4 regions of the Variovorax arabinosiphilus genome follow, and region 3 is predicted to be linked to each of the others. Evidence: predicted binding sites of a transcription regulator. Region 3 holds the regulator's gene; each other region holds the start of a gene.
What was found. The regulator sigma-54, encoded in region 3, starts transcription at its own class of promoters, with help from an activator protein. The targets are predictions, from matches to a motif close to TGGCANGNAANCTGCTTT.
Positions count from the first base shown of each region.

Region 1: nirB (nitrite reductase large subunit NirB) is a predicted target of sigma-54. The motif match lies at 1,618-1,635, and genes of this name have one in related genera.
Region 2: QTH86_RS18320 (pilin) is a predicted target of sigma-54. The motif match lies at 2,367-2,384, and genes of this name have one in related genera.
Region 4: QTH86_RS06910 (CmpA/NrtA family ABC transporter substrate-binding protein) is a predicted target of sigma-54. The motif match lies at 2,647-2,664, and genes of this name have one in related genera.

Region 1 is NZ_JASZYB010000001.1:1,846,161-1,850,341, forward strand. Features, by position in the region: gene scpA (methylmalonyl-CoA mutase) at 1-753, opposite strand, end outside; gene QTH86_RS08765 (GntR family transcriptional regulator) at 859-1,506, shown strand; gene nirB (nitrite reductase large subunit NirB) at 1,849-4,181, shown strand, end outside.
Region 2 is NZ_JASZYB010000002.1:926,805-930,985, reverse strand. Features, by position in the region: gene QTH86_RS18325 (hypothetical protein) at 1-1,822, opposite strand, end outside; gene QTH86_RS18320 (pilin) at 1,866-2,309, opposite strand; gene QTH86_RS18315 (3',5'-cyclic-nucleotide phosphodiesterase) at 2,543-3,352, opposite strand; gene QTH86_RS18310 (CHASE2 domain-containing protein) at 3,369-4,181, opposite strand, start outside.
Region 3 is NZ_JASZYB010000003.1:266,847-271,027, reverse strand. Features, by position in the region: gene QTH86_RS19745 (THUMP domain-containing class I SAM-dependent RNA methyltransferase) at 1-936, opposite strand, end outside; gene QTH86_RS19740 (RNA polymerase factor sigma-54) at 946-2,505, opposite strand; gene lptB (LPS export ABC transporter ATP-binding protein) at 2,525-3,331, opposite strand; gene lptA (lipopolysaccharide transport periplasmic protein LptA) at 3,328-4,008, opposite strand.
Region 4 is NZ_JASZYB010000001.1:1,438,282-1,442,462, reverse strand. Features, by position in the region: gene QTH86_RS06920 (ABC transporter ATP-binding protein) at 1-279, opposite strand, end outside; gene ntrB (nitrate ABC transporter permease) at 276-1,199, opposite strand; gene QTH86_RS06910 (CmpA/NrtA family ABC transporter substrate-binding protein) at 1,210-2,454, opposite strand; gene QTH86_RS06905 (nitrate regulatory protein) at 2,789-4,069, opposite strand; gene tsaD (tRNA (adenosine(37)-N6)-threonylcarbamoyltransferase complex transferase subunit TsaD) at 4,156-4,181, shown strand, end outside.

The DNA of each region.
Region 1 (4,181 bases), on a different contig from region 3:
CTCCAGCGCCTGGTTGGCGCCGGCTTCCTGCATGTGGTAGCCGCTGATGCTGATCGAGTTGAACTTCGGCATCTTCTCTGCCGTGTACTCGATGATGTCGCCGATGATCCGCATGCTCGGCGCGGGCGGAAAGATGTAGGTGTTGCGGACCATGAACTCCTTGAGGATGTCGTTCTGGATGGTTCCGCTCAGCTGGTCCTGCGCCACGCCCTGCTCTTCGGCGGCCACCACGTAGCCGGCCAACACCGGCAGCACGGCGCCGTTCATCGTCATCGACACCGAGACCTTGTCGAGCGGGATCTGGTCGAACAGGATCTTCATGTCCTCCACCGAATCGATCGCCACGCCGGCCTTGCCGACGTCGCCGGTCACGCGCGGATGGTCGCTGTCGTAGCCGCGGTGGGTGGCCAGGTCGAAGGCCACGCTCACGCCCTGCCCGCCCGCAGCCAGCGCCTTGCGATAGAAGGCGTTGGACTCCTCGGCGGTCGAGAAGCCGGCGTACTGGCGGATGGTCCACGGCCGCACCGCGTACATGGTGGCCTGCGGGCCGCGCAGGTAGGGCTCGAAGCCGGGCAGCGTGTCGGTGTACTTCAGGCCTTCGAGGTCGGCCGCGGTGTAGAGCGGCTTGACCGTGATGCCGTCGGGCGTGCGCCAGTTCAGCGCCTCGAGGTTGCCGCCGGGTGCGGACTTGGCCGCGGCCTTCGTCCATGCCGCCAGATCGGCGGGCTTGAAGGTGGGTTCGGGAGTGCTCATGGCTTGGCGGACGCGGTGGTTCGCGCTCGTCTCGGTGTTGGTTTAGCCAAGTCTAACCATCCGTAATTATTAATTCAAACGAAATTTCTGCGGTACATTCGCGGCATGTCCGCCGCCACCCTCACGCCCCGCGCCCTCTATGAAGAGGTGGCCGAACTGCTGCGCCAGCGCATCTTCAGTCGCGAGCTCGAGCCGGGCAGCTGGATCGACGAGCTGAAGATCGCGGAGGAATACGGCATCAGCCGCACCCCCCTGCGCGAGGCGTTGAAGGTGCTGGCCGCCGAAGGCCTGGTGACGATGAAGGTGCGCCGCGGCGCCTATGTGACCGAGGTGTCGCAGCAGGACCTGGCGGACGTGTACCACCTGCTCTCGCTGCTGGAGTCCGACGCCGCCGGCGTGGCGGCCGAGCGCGCGACCGAGGCACAGCTGCACACCCTGCAGGTGCTGCATGCCGAACTGGAAGCCGCTGCCATCCCGGGCCAGGTCGACCGCGAGCATTTCTTCGCCCTCAACGAGCGCTTTCACATGCAGTTGCTCGCCATCGCCAACAACCGCTGGCGCGACCAGATGGTGGCCGACCTGCGCAAGGTGATGAAGCTCAACCGTCACAACTCGCTGCTCAAGTCGGGGCGCATCGACGAGTCGCTGCGGGAGCACCGCGCGCTGATGGCCGCGATCGTGGCCCGGGACCCTGCCGCCGCCATGGCCCGGATGCGCGAGCACTTCCGCAACGGACTCGAAGCGGCGGCCTGAGCGCTGCGCCGTTCTGCCCCATTATTGGGGCTGGGCGCCCGACCTGGGGCCGACATGGTGCGCGGCATGCCCGCATTTCACCGATTCCCCCGCCAATCGGCCCGATTCACCAGGCACGAATCGTGCATGAACTGCAGTGACCACCGCCGCAGTGCCGCTGCGATGGTCTTCGCCTCCGCCAACGACGGCGGAACCCGAGCCTCCCGACGCGTTCATCCGCCCGGCACTCGGTCGTTCCAACCCGATTTCGTTCCGCATCTCGCGGGGGCCCCTGGCTGTGTCGCACCCTCTGTGACGCCGCCACTGCACGGCACCCACGGGGCCGGACGTGCAGGATTCAACATGAAAATCATCGTCGTCGGTCATGGCATGGTGGGCCACAAGTTCCTCGAAGAACTTCACCAGCAGGGCCTCTCGCATGCCGAGGTCACGGTGCTCTGCGAGGAACCTCGCGCCGCCTACGACCGGGTGCACCTCTCCGAATTCTTCGCCGGCAAGACGGCCGACGACCTGTCGCTGGTCGCGCCGGACTTCTTCGCGCGCAGCGGCTTCTCGCTGCGTCTGGCGGCACGGGCCGCCGCCATCGAGCGCCGCGACAACACCGTGACGACCGTCGACGGCGAGGTGCTTCACTACGACAAGCTGGTGCTGGCCACGGGGTCGGTCCCCTTCGTGCCGCCGGTGCCGGGCCGCGACAGGCCGCACACCTTCGTCTACCGCACCATCGAAGACCTGGAGGGCATGAAGGCCAGCGGCGCCCACTCCAAGACCGGCGTCGTGATCGGCGGCGGCCTGCTCGGGCTCGAATGCGCCAAGGCGCTGCGCGACCTGGGCCTGGAGACCCACGTCGTCGAGTTCGCGCCGCGCCTGATGGCCGTGCAGGTCGACGACGGCGGCGGGCGCGTGCTGCGCACCAAGATCGAGGAGCTGGGCGTGCGGGTGCACACCGGTCGCAACACGGTGGACATCACCGACGGCGCCACGGCCCGCCACCGCATGGTGTTCGCCGACGGCACCTGGTTGGAGACCGACATGATCGTGTTCTCCGCCGGCATCCGCCCGCGCGACGAACTGGCGCGGCAGAGCGCGCTGGTCGTCGGCGCGCGCGGCGGCATCGCCATCGACAGCCACTGCCGCACCAGCGACCGCGACGTCTACGCGATCGGCGAATGCGCGTCGTGGAACGACCAGACCTTCGGCCTGGTGGCACCGGGCTACGAGATGGCGCGCGTGGCGGCCCGGCACGTGGCCGGCGATGCCGAGGCGGCCTTCGCCGGGGCCGACATGAGCACCAAGCTCAAGCTGATGGGCGTCGACGTGGCGAGCATCGGTGACGCGCACGGCAAGACGCCCCACAGCCGCAACTACCAGTACATCGACGAGCGCAAGCAGGTCTACAAGAAGATCGTGGTCAGCGAGGACGGCAAGACCTTGCTCGGTGCCGTGCTGGTGGGCAACGCCGACGAGTACGGCACGCTGCTGCAGATGGCGCTCAACGGCATCGCGCTGCCGGCGGAACCGGAGTTCCTGATCCTGCCGTCGAGCGACGGCAAGGCCAAGCCGGGCCTGGGCGTGGAGGCGCTGCCCGAGACCGCGCAGATCTGCTCATGCAACAACGTGAGCAAGGCGCAGATCGGCGCGGCCGTCGGCGACGGCGCCTGCACCGTCGCCGAGATCAAGGCCTGCACCAAGGCCGGCGCCACCTGCGGCGGTTGCGTGCCGCTGGTCACGCAGGTCATGAAGTTCGAGATGGCCAAGCGCGGCATGGCGGTCAACAACCACCTGTGCGAGCACTTCGCCTATTCGCGCCAGGAGCTCTACCACCTGGTGCGCGTCGGGCAGATCAAGACCTTCGACGACCTGCTGCACAAGCACGGCAAGGGCCTGGGCTGCGACATCTGCAAGCCGGTGGCCGCGAGCGTGCTGGCCTCGGTCTGGAACGAGTTCGTGCTCAAGCCCCAGCTGGCCAGCCTGCAGGACAGCAACGACTACTTTCTGGGCAACATCCAGAAGGACGGCACCTACTCCGTCGTGCCGCGCATGCCCGGCGGCGAGGTCACGCCCGACGGCCTGATCGCCGTGGGCCAGGTGGCCAAGAAGTACGGCCTGTACACCAAGGTCACGGGCGGTGCGCGCGTGGACATGTTCGGCGCGCGCGTCGACCAGTTGCCGCTGATCTGGGAAGAGCTGATCGCGGCCGGCTTCGAGAGCGGCCATGCGTACGGCAAGTCGCTGCGCACCGTGAAGAGCTGCGTGGGCTCGACCTGGTGCCGCTACGGCGTGGACGACTCGGTCGGCCTGGCCGTGCAGCTGGAGAACCGCTACAAGGGCCTGCGCGCACCGCACAAGATCAAGTTCGGCGTCTCGGGCTGCACCCGCGAATGCGCCGAAGCGCAGGGCAAGGACGTGGGCATCATCGCCACCGAGAAGGGCTGGAACCTCTACGTCTGCGGCAACGGCGGCATGAAGCCGCGCCACGCCGAACTCATCGCCAGCGACCTGAGCAAGGACGCGCTCATCGCGCTGATCGACCGCTTCCTGATGTTCTACGTGCGCACGGCCGACCGCCTGCAGCGCACCAGCACCTGGCGCGACAACCTCGAAGGCGGCCTCGACTACCTCAAGGACGTGCTGATCGCCGACAGCCTGGGCCTCGGCGCCGAGCTGGAAGCCCA
Region 2 (4,181 bases), on a different contig from region 3:
ATTCAGCCTGTGATGTGCCCCGTGGCAATGGGGCTTTCTCGACCGCCGTGCGTAGTCTCTTCAGGTCTGCGTAGACTGGATGTTGCTGCGCAAGAAAAACATAAAGATTGGCCATGGCGTACGTGGCCGAATGTTCGATAGCTTGCAGATAGAAATCCATGGCAATTCTTGTATTGCCTTGGTCCATGGCGACCAGCCCTATGATGGAGAGCATATTGCTGGCGATGGATCTGTGTTCCTGATAGGCCGGTCGGGCCAAGAAGGCCGCCGCGATGTCGGCGACCTGTTGTTGAGTTAGGCCGGGGCATCCGCCTTTTCTGACCAGCGCCATCAACTTCTCGACCGTGTCCGAGGCCCATCCTTCGTAAGGCTGCGTGAGAATCGCGTCTTTGGCTTGGCTCACGCGCTTGGAATGGTCTGCTTTGGGTTCCAACTCGCATGCATTGGACAGCCCAACCAAGCGTAAACCCGCGCTGTCACGGCTGTCCGTCACGAAGCGGTCAAGGTAGATCTGTGCCGCGCCCAGACCTTGCGTCCTATTGAGTTCATACGCCAGATTCATGGCAGCGCGGCCGCTGAGCGGTTGTTCCTTTGCCCAGATCTCCGCCGCCAGTTCCCTGTCGCCCCACAGTGATGTATTCATCCATGTGATGCCGCCGAGCACGACGAGGTAGATGACGAAAACGCTTCGCCAAAGGCCCGTGTTCTGCCGAAGACTCAAAAGACCAAATACCAGTCCAAACACCAGTCCAACAGCAGGCAAGTAGTTGCGGTGCGCGAAATAGAGTTCCAGCGGGACCCATCCCGACTCCATGATGTGACCGTAAAAAAACCAGGCCAACGACAAGGCAGGCAGGCGCCAGCCACGCCACCACGCAAACAACGGGCTCAGCATCAACCCGGCCCAGAGCCCCATGCCCCACAGCGTGGCAAGCGCGCCATGATTAGCGCTATAGCCGCGAAACGGGTTCAGGTCGCTTGGGCTTGGTACAAGAAGTCCCTTCACGTAGGCTAGAAGCAGGATCCCTTGGCTCGCCAAGCGCTCTGGCAGAGTGAACCCGCGCTGAAGCTCGGTGCTGCTGGCCCAGGACAAGAACGGCGCCAGCTTGGCGAGCAGGAGCACGCAACCCAGGATCAGCGCAATGGCGACAAGGCTGAGCTTCCGCTTGCCGCGAGTTGTGAGTACGCAAAGTTCAAGAATCAGGCCATAGACGACGGTGAGAGCACCGTTTTCCTTGGTTAATAACGCCAGTACACCAAAGGCGGCAAGCAATCCCAGTGCCAGCAACTGCCGCCTCCAGCTGACATCGACCGGACCCCGCACTTTGAGATAGGCAATCAGGCCCGCCAGCATGAAGGTGCTGGACAGCAAAGTCATGCGCTGAATGATGAACAGCGTGGAGGTGTTCAAGAGGGGCAATATCGCCCAGCAGAGGGCGACCAGGAACCCAATCGCAAGCTGCTTTTCATTCGCAGCGCCCAACCGTTGCGCCACCAACACGGCAAGCCAAAGGACCAACAGAGCATTGACGATGTGTAGCGCAATATTCCACAGCAGTAGCGCGTACGGTTGTGGCCACTCGTAGTGCTGCAGTGCGAATGTGACCAAAGCAAGGGGACGGCCCAGCGGCCCCGCCCTCCCTTGGCGTACCCAGTTCCAGGCCGAATCCAGCCCGGTGATCGTGTTCAGGTTAGAGAGGTTGCCCAGATCATCAAACTGGACAATGCCCGGCAAGGCTGGCGCAAACAGGAGCCAGACAACGAGCATCAACGCCACGACCGCCCCGACGGGGGCGGCCGCTGAAAAAAGAAACCCGCCCACAAGGGCGGGTTTGGCAGGCGTTAGGATCACCCGCGGGTGCCGCTTAGCTCTGGCAGGATGACGGACGGAACTTGGCCGGGATGCTGCCGTTGCAAACCCAGGTAACTTGACCCGTAGTGCCGTTATAGTGGCCTGTCAAAGTGATGGTTTTGCTCCGCGCGGTCGCGGGCAACTTGCTGCTATCGGACGACGTTGCGGTAATCACCCCGCCAGCATACCCCACGCTTGCCACGTAGTCCGACGTCTGAGTTTGAACGGAAACGCTTGCATCTGGTGGCAACTTGTTCAGATTTGCCGCTGCCTCGGACACGGCGGTGCGGGCAGACGATGCGGCAAGCATGATTTCTGACACGCGCGCGCGGCCCATGTAGTCCTGGTAAGCCGGCAGCGCCACGGCAGCCAAGATACCGATGATCGCCACAACGATCATCAACTCGATCAGGGTGAAACCCTTTTGCACGTTGCGTGCGATGGAACGACGGTTCATTACTTACTCCAGGTTGGTTGACGGGGTCCGGGTCGCTGCCCCCGGCGCGGTCTTCTCTCCGCAGCTACCGTGCCAGGGTTCTGAAGGCCAGCAACCGCCCCCTCACGTGCAGTTCTTCACGTTCTGCTTACACGAAGTGACATATTTCGTTGTTTCAAGGCTTCATGCCCTGACAAAACCTGTCACGCCTGCCGAAAGTGTCGATGACGGTCCCTTCGGCTGGGCCGTCCGACTCAGACGGTCAATACGCTGGCGGTCTGCAACCAGCGGATGTCGTGCTGCGCCACGCCGCGCGCTTGCCAGTCGGCCGTGATGGCGTCGATCTGGCTCATGATTTCGCCGGTTTCGGCCGGCTTGGTGTGGGTGATGTAGATCGGGTAGTGCCGGCCGGGGGCGATATGGGCCAGTTCGTCGACCAGGCTGGCAGGCGACAGGTGCAGGCTGCGCTCGGCCAGGGCCTTCTCGCGGTCGCTGAAGGCGGTTTCGATGACGAGGATGGCCACGTCGAGGGCGTTCACGCGGTCCCAGAAGGGTGGGTTGCGCTCGGTGTCGCCGGTGAAAACCCAGTGCGGGCCCTGGCTGGCGGCGCAGCGCACGGCGTAGCCGCAGGCGGGCACAGTATGCACGGCCGGCAGCACCTCGATGGCCTTGGGGCGGCGGCTGCCGAGCTGCAAGGTCTGGCCGATGGCGATGTCGTGGAAGCTGACGAAGGGCGCCTCGCGGCTGGGGATGCTGGCGAAATCGGGCCAGATGACGTTGTTGAAGACGTGGGCGCGCAGCGCCTCGATGGTGGCGCGCAGCGCATGCACCCGCAGGGGCTGTGCCCGGCGGGAGGCGATGGCGTCGATCATGAGCGGCAGCGCCGCGATGTGGTCGAGGTGCGAGTGCGTCAGCAGCACGTCGTCGATGCCGGCCATCTGCTCGAGCGTGAGGTCGCCGACGCCGGTGCCGGCGTCGATGAGGAGGTCGTCGTCGACCAGAAAGGATGTCGTGCGGCAGTCTTTGGCGATGGCGCCAGAACAGCCGAGCACACGCACCTGCATTGTGTAAGACCCTTGGTTACTTGGTATCGAAGCGGATTGCGCCGTCCCAGTTCGGGTCTTTGGGCTGCAATGCCATGGAGGCTAAACGCTTGGCGTAAAGCTGGTAAAGGACTTTTTTCGTATCGGCGGCCAGCAAAGGGGCCAGCAGGGTCCGCCCCTCCGCCCATTGCTGCGCGCGGTAAGCCGAAAGCACCAATGACCAGCGTTCGAGCTGTGCCCGCTGGGCCACGCCCACGTCGCCGCCACGCCCGACTGGCGTGAAGATGGCCACGGCGCGGGCCTTGCCGCGGACGTAGACCCGGTCGAGTTCCTGCCACACATAGGTAGGCACGGCCTGCCGCGTGGTCTCGGCCACCAGGATCTGCGTGCCGTAATGGCCGCTGAGGCTTTCGAGGCGCGCCGCCAGGTTGACGGCGTCGCCGACGACCGTGTAGCTGCGGCGCACGGCGGAGCCCATGTCGCCGACACTCATGACGCCGGTGTTCAGGCCGATGCCCACGCTGATCTGGGGGCGGCCGGTGCCGCGGTGGGTGAGGTTGATTTCCTGCACGGCCGCGACCATCTCGATCGCCGCCTGGACGGCCAGGGTGGCATGGTGCGGCGTGTCGACCGGCGCGCCCCAGAAGGCCATGACGCAATCGCCCATGTACTTGTCGACCGTGCCGCGGTGGACGTTGATGATCTCGGTGAGCCGGCTGAAGACGGCGTTGAGAAAGGCCTGCAGCTCGGTCGGCGCCATCGACTCGGACAGCTGCGTGAAGCCGCGCATGTCGCAGAACATCACCGTGAGTTCCTTGCTCTCGGCCCGCATGCTGTAGCGCTCGGGGCG
Region 3 (4,181 bases):
CACGATCACGCCGGCCTCGGCCGGCGGCATCCGCTGCAGCGCATCGCCGCCGCGGAACTGCACAGCCGCGGCAACGCCGGCCCGCTCGGCGTTGCGATCGGCGAAGTCGACCATGCGGTGCGACACGTCGCTGCCGAAGATGGCCGGCGCAGTCCTGGCCGGCGCATCGGCGGCCTCGTTCTGGATCGCCTCCCAGACGTGCGGCTGGAAGGGCAGCAGCTTCTCGAAGCCGAAGCGCCGCAGCGCACCGGCCGGGATGCCCAGGCCGATCTGCGCCGCCTCGATGGCGATGGTGCCGCTGCCGCAGCAAGGGTCGTACAGCGGCGCCTCCGACACGGCGCCGGTTTCCGGGTTCCACCAGCCGCTGGCGGCCAGCATGGCCGCGGCCAGCGTTTCCTTCAACGGCGCGTCGCCGGTGTCCTGGCGCCAGCCGCGCTTGAAGAGCGGCTCGCCCGAGGTGTCGATGTAGAGCGTGCAGGTGTCGGTGGTCAGGTGCGCGAACACGCGCACGTCGGGCCACTGCGTCTCGATGCTCGGCCGCACGCCGCCGGCCTTGGCGCGGAAGCGGTCGGCGATGGCGTCCTTGATGCGCAGGGTGGCGAAGTTCAGGCTCTGCAGCGGGCTGTGCTGCGCCGTGGTCTCGATCTTGAAGGTCTGCTTCGGCGTGAACCAGATCTCCCACGCGATGCCGCTGGCGATGGCATAGAGGTCGTTCTCGCTGCGGTACGGCGCGTGCGCCAGCTCGATCAGCACGCGCTGCGCGAGCCGGCTGTGCAGGTTGAGCTTCATGGCGTCACGCCACGAGCCGCGCACGAAGACGCCGCCGCGCGAGGCCATGAGGTCGTCGCCGGCCAGGCCGGTGAGGCCGTGCACCTCTTGCGCGAGAAAGTCCTCGACGCCGGCGGCGCAAGGCAGGAAGAGATGGAGCTGGTTCATGGGACGGACTTACAGCGCCTTGCGCAGATTGGCCGGCGCGATGCGCAGCGCCTCGCGGTACTTGGCCACAGTGCGGCGGGCGCATTCGATGCCCTGCTCCTTCAACATCTCGGAGATCTGGCTGTCCGACAGCGGCTTCTTGATGCTCTCGGAGCCGACGAACTGCTTGATGAGCGCGCGCACCGCGGTGCTCGATGCATTGCCGCCGGTCTCGGTGCCCAGCGCCGAGCCGAAGAAGTACTTGAGTTCGACCGTGCCGTAGGGCGTGGCCATGTACTTGGCCGTGGTCACGCGGCTGATGGTGGATTCGTGCAGCCCGAGCTCGTCGGCGATCTCGCGCAGCACCAGCGGCCGCATGGCCAGTTCACCGTGCACGAAGAAGCTCTTCTGCCGGTCGACGATGGCGTTGGAGACGCGCAGGATGGTGTCGAAGCGCTGCTGGATGTTTTTGATGAACCAGCGCGCCTCCTGCAGCCGCTGCGACAGCGCCTGGCTGCCTTCGCCCTTGTGCTGCTTGAGCGCGCCGGCGTAGATGTCGTGCACCCGCAGGCGCGGCATCACGTCGGGGTTGAGCATCACGCGGAACTTCACATTGGTGCCGGTGCCGATGCGCGTGACGATCACGTCGGGGATCACCACGTTGCGTTCCACGTCGACGAAGCGCCGGCCCGGCTTGGGCTCGAGCGTCGCGATCAGCTGCAGCGACGAGCGCACCTCGTCCTCGTTGCTGCGGGTGAGCGTGGCCAGGCGCTTGAAGTCGCGCCGCGCGAGCAGCTCCATCGGCTGCTTGCAGATCGCGATGGCGGTCTTGCGCACCTGCGTCGCTTCCGGCGTCTCGTCGGGCCGGGCCAGCGCGCGCAGCTGGATGGCCAGGCATTCGCCGAGGTCGCGCGCACCCACGCCGACCGGCTCCAGGCTCTGCAGCAGGCCGAGCGCCACCTGGAAGTGGTGCACCAGCCCGTCGAACTCGTCGTTGTCGTCGCCCGCCAGGCCCGAGGCCAGGGCGGGCAACGAATCCTCGAGGTAACCGTCTTCGTTGAGCGACTCGATGAGGAAGCGCAACGCGGCCTGGTCGCTCTCGTTCAGGCGCAGGCTCAGGGCCTGGCGGTGCAGATGGGACTGCAGCGATTCCTGGCTGCGCGCCAGCTCGGTGGCGTCGGCGCGTTCGTCGTCGCCCAGGTTGCTGGCGCGCGGGGGGGCGTCGCCGCCCCATTCGCTGTCGTCGGGCGCCATGTCGACGGTGCCGTCGCCTTCCCAGTCGGGCGTGGCTTCGGTCGCATCGACCACCGGTGCTTCGGCCTCGGTCGTGCTGGTGGTGCTGTCGTTGCTGGCGGCGGGGCCGGGCGAGAAGTCGTCGTCGCGCGGCGGCGGGGCATCGGCGGCGTCGACGCCGAACTCCTCACGGGCGGCCTCTTCGGCGGTGCGCTCGAGAAACGGGTTCTCGTCGAGCATCTGCTCCACTTCCTGGCTCAGTTCGAGCGTGGACAGCTGCAGCAGCCGGATCGACTGCTGCAGCTGGGGCGTGAGCGCGAGATGCTGCGAAACGCGCAGCGAAAGGCCCTGCTTCATGGAGAGTTCCGTCCTCCCCTTACATGCGGAAGTGTTCGCCCAGGTACACGCGGCGTACCTCGGCGTTGTCGACGATCTCCGAAGGCGTGCCTTGTGCCAGCACTTGCCCGTCGCTGATGATGAAAGCGTGGTCGCAGATGCCCAGCGTCTCGCGCACGTTGTGGTCGGTGATGAGCACGCCGATGCCGCGGCTCTTGAGGAAGCTGACGATGCGCTGGATCTCGATCACGGCGATCGGGTCGATGCCGGCGAAGGGCTCGTCCAGCAGGATGAAGCGCGGCTGTGTGGCCAGGGCGCGGGCGATCTCGACGCGGCGACGCTCTCCGCCCGACAGCGCCAGCGCCGGCGAATCGCGCAGATGCTCGACGCGCAAGTCCGACAGCAGCTCGTTCAGGCGATCGTCGGTGCGCTTTTTCGACAGCGGCACGAGCCGGCCGTGGGCGTCGGGCTCGCGCTGGAGCTCAAGCACCGCGCGCACGTTCTCCTGCACGCTGAGCTTGCGAAAGATCGAGGCCTCCTGCGGCAGGTAGCTCAGGCCCATGCGGGCGCGGCGGTGGATCGGCATGTGCGCGATCGGCTCGCCGTCGATGCTGATCTCGCCCGCATCGGCCCGCACCAGGCCCACGATCATGTAGAACGAGGTCGTCTTGCCCGCGCCATTGGGCCCGAGCAGACCGACGACTTCGCCCTTCTGCACGTCGAGCGAGACGTTCTTGACGACCTGCCGGCTGCCGTAGCGCTTCTGCAGCCCGCGCACCTGGAGCCGGCTGCCTTCGACGGCGCCGGCCGGCGCGGCCTGTTTCGCGATGTCCACGCTGTCGTTCACGGGCGCGCTTCTCCGCCGAGCGTGGTGCTCGGACGCAGGCCCCGGCCGGGTGCCGATGCCGGCGCGGCGGGTGCGCCCGGCTGCGCCGCTTCGGCGCCGGCCGCCTTCGGCGTCAGGATGGCGCGCACGCGGCTGCCCTGGTTGCCGGCATCCACGCTGGCGCCCGGGGGCAGCGGCGCGCCGTTCACGGTGAAGGTGTCGTTGCTCTGGTCGTAGACGATCAGCGCGCCGGTGGTTTCGTCGTTGACCTTGGCGCCGATCAGCCGCCGCATGATGGCGCGGCGGATGAACTTGACGTTGTCGGCGCGGCTGTCGTATTCGATGACCTCCGACTCGCCTTCGGTCCACTCGTCGACGCCGGAGTCGCGCTTCTGCTTGTAGTAAGCCAGCTTGCCGGGCGCCGCGGTGACCACGCCGTACTGGTAGCCCTCCGGGTCCTGGCGCACGTCGATCCGCGCCCCGCGGATGATGATGGTGCCCTTGGTCACCACCACGTTGCCGGTGAACACGCTGGTCTGCTTCAGGTCGTCGTAGCGCATGGCATCGGCCTCGATGTTCATGGGCTTGGTGCGGTCGGCCTTTTCGGCCAGCGCCGGAACGGTGGCGACGGCGAGCAGCAGCGCGGCGAAGCCGGCGCGCAGGAGGGAGGAAAGGGGAGTGTGGGGTCGAAGTGTCATAAAGGCACGAAACTTGCTCGACGATTGTATGCGCCGGATCAGTGCATCCGGTCGCCCGGACGAAAAAGCCCGCCAAGGCGGGCTTTTGACATTTGTGAAGCGGCCGTGTCGAACGGCCGCGGGCCTTAGAACGCGTGGAGGAACCGTCGCGAGCGCCCCGAGGTTGCATTGAG
Region 4 (4,181 bases), on a different contig from region 3:
GGGCAGCAGCGAGTGGTTCTGGAAGACCACGGCGCGCTCCGGGCCGGGGCCGGCGATTTCCTTGTTGGCGCACAGCAGCGTGCCGTGCGTCGGTCGGGTCAGGCCCGCGATCAGGTTCAGCAGCGTCGACTTGCCGCAGCCCGAGTGGCCGATCAGCGCGACGAACTCGCCCTTGGCGACCGTCAGGTGAATGTCGCGCAGGGCCTGGAAGCTGCCCTTGGGCGTCTTGAAGGTCTGCTCGACGCTCTGGATGTCGATGAACTTGGAATCATCATTCATGACTTCACCTCTTCGAACGTGAACGCAGTGGCGATCTTGATGAGCGCGAATTCGAGCACCAGGCCGACCACGCCGATGACGAAGATCGCGATGATGATGTTGGCGACGTTGAGGTTGTTCCACTCGTCCCACACCCAGAAGCCGATGCCCACGCCACCGGTCAGCATCTCGGCCGCGACGATCACCAGCCACGCGGTGCCGACGGCCAGGCGCACGCCGGTCAGCATGTAGGGCAGCACGGCAGGGAAAAGGATCTTGGTGAGGATCTTCCATTCGGAGAGGTTCAGCACCTTGGCCACGTTCATGTAGTCGCTCGGCACGCGCTGCACGCCGACCGCGGTGTTGATCACCATCGGCCAGATCGAGCAGATGAAGATGGTCCAGATGGCCGCCGGGTTGGCGCCCTTGAAGACCAGCAGGCCGATCGGCAGCCAGGCCAGCGGCGACACCGGGCGCAGCAGGCTGATGAGCGGGTTGAACATGCGCGAGAGGAACTCGAAGCGTCCGATGGCGAAGCCCGCCGGGATGCCGACCAGCGCCGCCAGGCCGAAGCCCATCGCCACGCGCTGCAGCGACGACAGCACGTTCCAGCCCACGCCCTGGTCGTTCGGCCCCTTGCTGTAGAACGGATCGGCGAACACCGTCAGCGCCTGCTTGCCCGTGACCAGCGGCGAGGGGAAGCCGGTGGTGCTGTTCATCGCGATCAGCTCCCAGACCAGCAGCAGCAGGCCGAAGCCGGCCAGCGGCGGCAGCACGCGCATCCAGAAGGCGCGCAGGTCGATCGGCTTGCGGGGCGCAGTCTGCACCGGCGCAGGCGCCGCAACGGCGGCGGCCTTGGCTGGTACGGCGGCCGACGCGGTGGCCGGTGTGGCGAGAGGCACATGGGCCTCCAGGGGGGAATGAAAGACGGCGCTCACCATGGTGTTCTCCTCAGGCCTTGACCTTGAACGAATCGGCGTACTTGGCCGGGTCCTTCCCGTCCCACACCACGCCATCCATCAGCTTGCTGGTGCGCATCGGCGAGGCGGGAACGGGCGTCTTGGTGGCGGTGGCCGCCTGCTTGTAGATGTCGACGCGGTTGATCTCGGTGGCCACCTTCAGGTAGTCCGGGTGTGCCTTGAGCAGCCCCCAGCGCTTGTGCTGCGTGAGGAACCACATGCCGTCCGACAGGTACGGGAAATTCACCGCGCCGTCGTTGTAGAACTTCATGAAGTTCGGGTCGTCCCAGCTCTTGCCCATGCCGTTGACGTAGCGGCCCAGGATGCGCTGGTTGATCGCGTCCACGCTGGTGTTGACATAGCTCTTGTCGGCGATCGTCTCGGCCATCTTGTTCTTGTTCTGCAGCCCGGCGTCGATCCACTTGCCGGCCTCGAGGATGGCGGCGGTCACGGCGCGCGCGGTGTTCGGGTACTTCTTGACGAAGTCGGCCGTGGTGCCCAGCACCTTCTCGGGGTGGTCCTTCCAGATGTCCTGGGTGGTGATGGCCGTCACCCCGATGCCGTCCATGATGGCGCGCTGGCCCCAGGGCTCGCCCACGCAGAAGCCGTCCATGTTGCCGATGCGCATGTTCGCCACCATCTGCGGGGGCGGCACCACGATGTTCTTCACGTCCTTGAACGGGTCGATGCCGGCCGAGGCCAGCCAGTAGTACAGCCACATCGCGTGCGTGCCGGTCGGGAAGGTCTGGGCGAAGGTGTAGTCGCCCTTTTCCTTGGCGATCAGCTTGGCGAGCGAGGGCGCGTCGACCGCGCCCTTGTCGGCCAGCTTCTTCGACAGCGTGATCGCCTGGCCGTTGTTGTTCAGGGTCATGAGCACCGCCATGTCCTTCTTCGGGCCGCTCAGGCCGAGGTGCACGCCGTAGACCAGGCCGTACAGCACATGGGCCATGTCGAGGTCGCCATTGACCAGCTTGTCGCGCACACCGGCCCAGCTGGCTTCCTTGCTGGGCACGATCTTCACGCCGTACTTCTTGTCGATGCCTAGCACCGAGGCCATCACCACGCTGGCGCAGTCGGTCAGCGGGATGAAGCCGATCTTGACCTCTTCCTTCTCGGGCTTGTCGGAGCCCTGCGCGTAGGCGAGGGCGCGCAGCGCGGGGTCGATGCCGGCGGCACCGACAGCGGCAGCCTGCAGCACGCGGCGGCGGCTCAACTTCGTTTTCAGCAGATCGGTCATGGGGCGAACTCCGGAAGGAATGGCAAGGCCAGAGACAAACAACAAAACAAAAACAAAAAAGGCGTCCGCGTCGCGCCGAAGCTGCTGGGAAGCGAGCTTCGACGGACACGGACGCCTTTGTCCGGTTCGGTGGGAGACACCCCGCGTTGGATGCCGCCTGCCTGAAGACCTACGTCGGTCTATGCACGGTGACATGCAAGCGGTGTGCCAGCAGTCGAGAATCTGTTTTTGCTACTGAAGTTGTAGCGACGAAGCAAGGTCTGGCTGGGGGCGGGGGCTCATTGGATCGACCAGCCTTGTGCAGCACGCTTGTTGTGCGATGCACCAATTGCGCTCAGGGCTTCCCGTCCACGGGCAGGTACTCCGCCATCGAGAGCACCGATTCGGCCACGTCGATCAGCCGCCGGTTCTGGTTCATCGCGGTTTGGCGCAGCATCTTGTGCGCTTCGGCCTCGCTCAGGCGGCGGTGCGCCATCAGCAGGCCCTTGGCCCGCTCGACCAGCTTGCGTTCGTTGAGCGACGCACGCACGGTGTCGAGCTCGTCGCTCATGGCCTGCAGGCGCAGCGACTGCTCCTGGACCATGTCGAGGATCGAGCGCTCCAGCTGGCGGCCGTACGGCGGTCCGCCGGCGGCGGGCGAGGCGGCGAGCAGCGGCGTGGCCGGCTGGTCGAAGAAGGCGGCTGGCGAGGCGGGCGGCGCGTGAGCGAGCTGCGCCAGCAGCGACTCGTGGGTCTGCAACTCGCCGCGGGCGCGGCTGATCTTGGCGATACACAGCTGGTGCAGGTCCGCCGCCAGCCGCTCCTCGACCGTCTGCATGGCGTCGATGCGCCGCGTGCAGCAGTCGAACCACACCGGGCTCAGGTTGGGGTCGAGCGCCACGCCGGCGGGCGCGGCGCAGGCGATGCGACGCAGCCGCTCGAGCTCCGCCGTCTGGGCCGGCGGCAGGTGGGCCAGCCACTGCGCCTCCAGCTCGGGGCCGGAGAACTCCGAGAAGACCTGAAAGCAGCGCTCCTGCGATTCGATCAGATGCAGCCATTGCTGCTGCCGTGCCGCCTCGTTGCGGCCGGACGCGAAGGCCGCAGCACCGCAGGCGCGCTCCTGGCCGGCGAGCTCCTTGCCCTGCATGAAGTTGAACATCGCCACCAGCAGGCGGGAAATCTCGGGGTCGGTCGCGCCATCGGCGGCCTCGAACACCACCGCGAGCAGGCCGGCGATCACCTTGACGAAGGCACCCGTCGCCTCGGCGGCCGGCATCTGCAGGGCACCGATGCGCTGGCGCAGCGCCGGCAAGGCGTCCAGGCCCGGTACCACCCACGCGATGCGGCTGAACAGCCGGGCACTGTTGCCCAGGCGGCGCGGGTCCGCTTCGAGCGCGTCGAAGCATTCGCGCACCGCCTGCTCGAGGCCGGCGCACTCGGCGATCTGCGCAGTCCGTTCGGCGGCGAAGCGCTGGCCACCGGAGGCCAGCAGCACGTTGGAGATGCCGCGCTCGCGCTGCAGGGCATGCACCAGCCGGCCGATGGTGCCGACCAGCGCGCTGGTGCGCGACAGCTGATCGAGTTCGTCGATCTCGCTGCGCAGGGCGGCGATCAGGAAGCTCAGTCCGGATTTCATCGTGTCGTGGGCGTTCCGAGGGGCGGGTGAAGGGGCATGCAGCAACATCCATGCCCCGCAAGCGCGCGCATCCTACACTCGCGGCCATGCTCGTATTGGGAATCGAATCGTC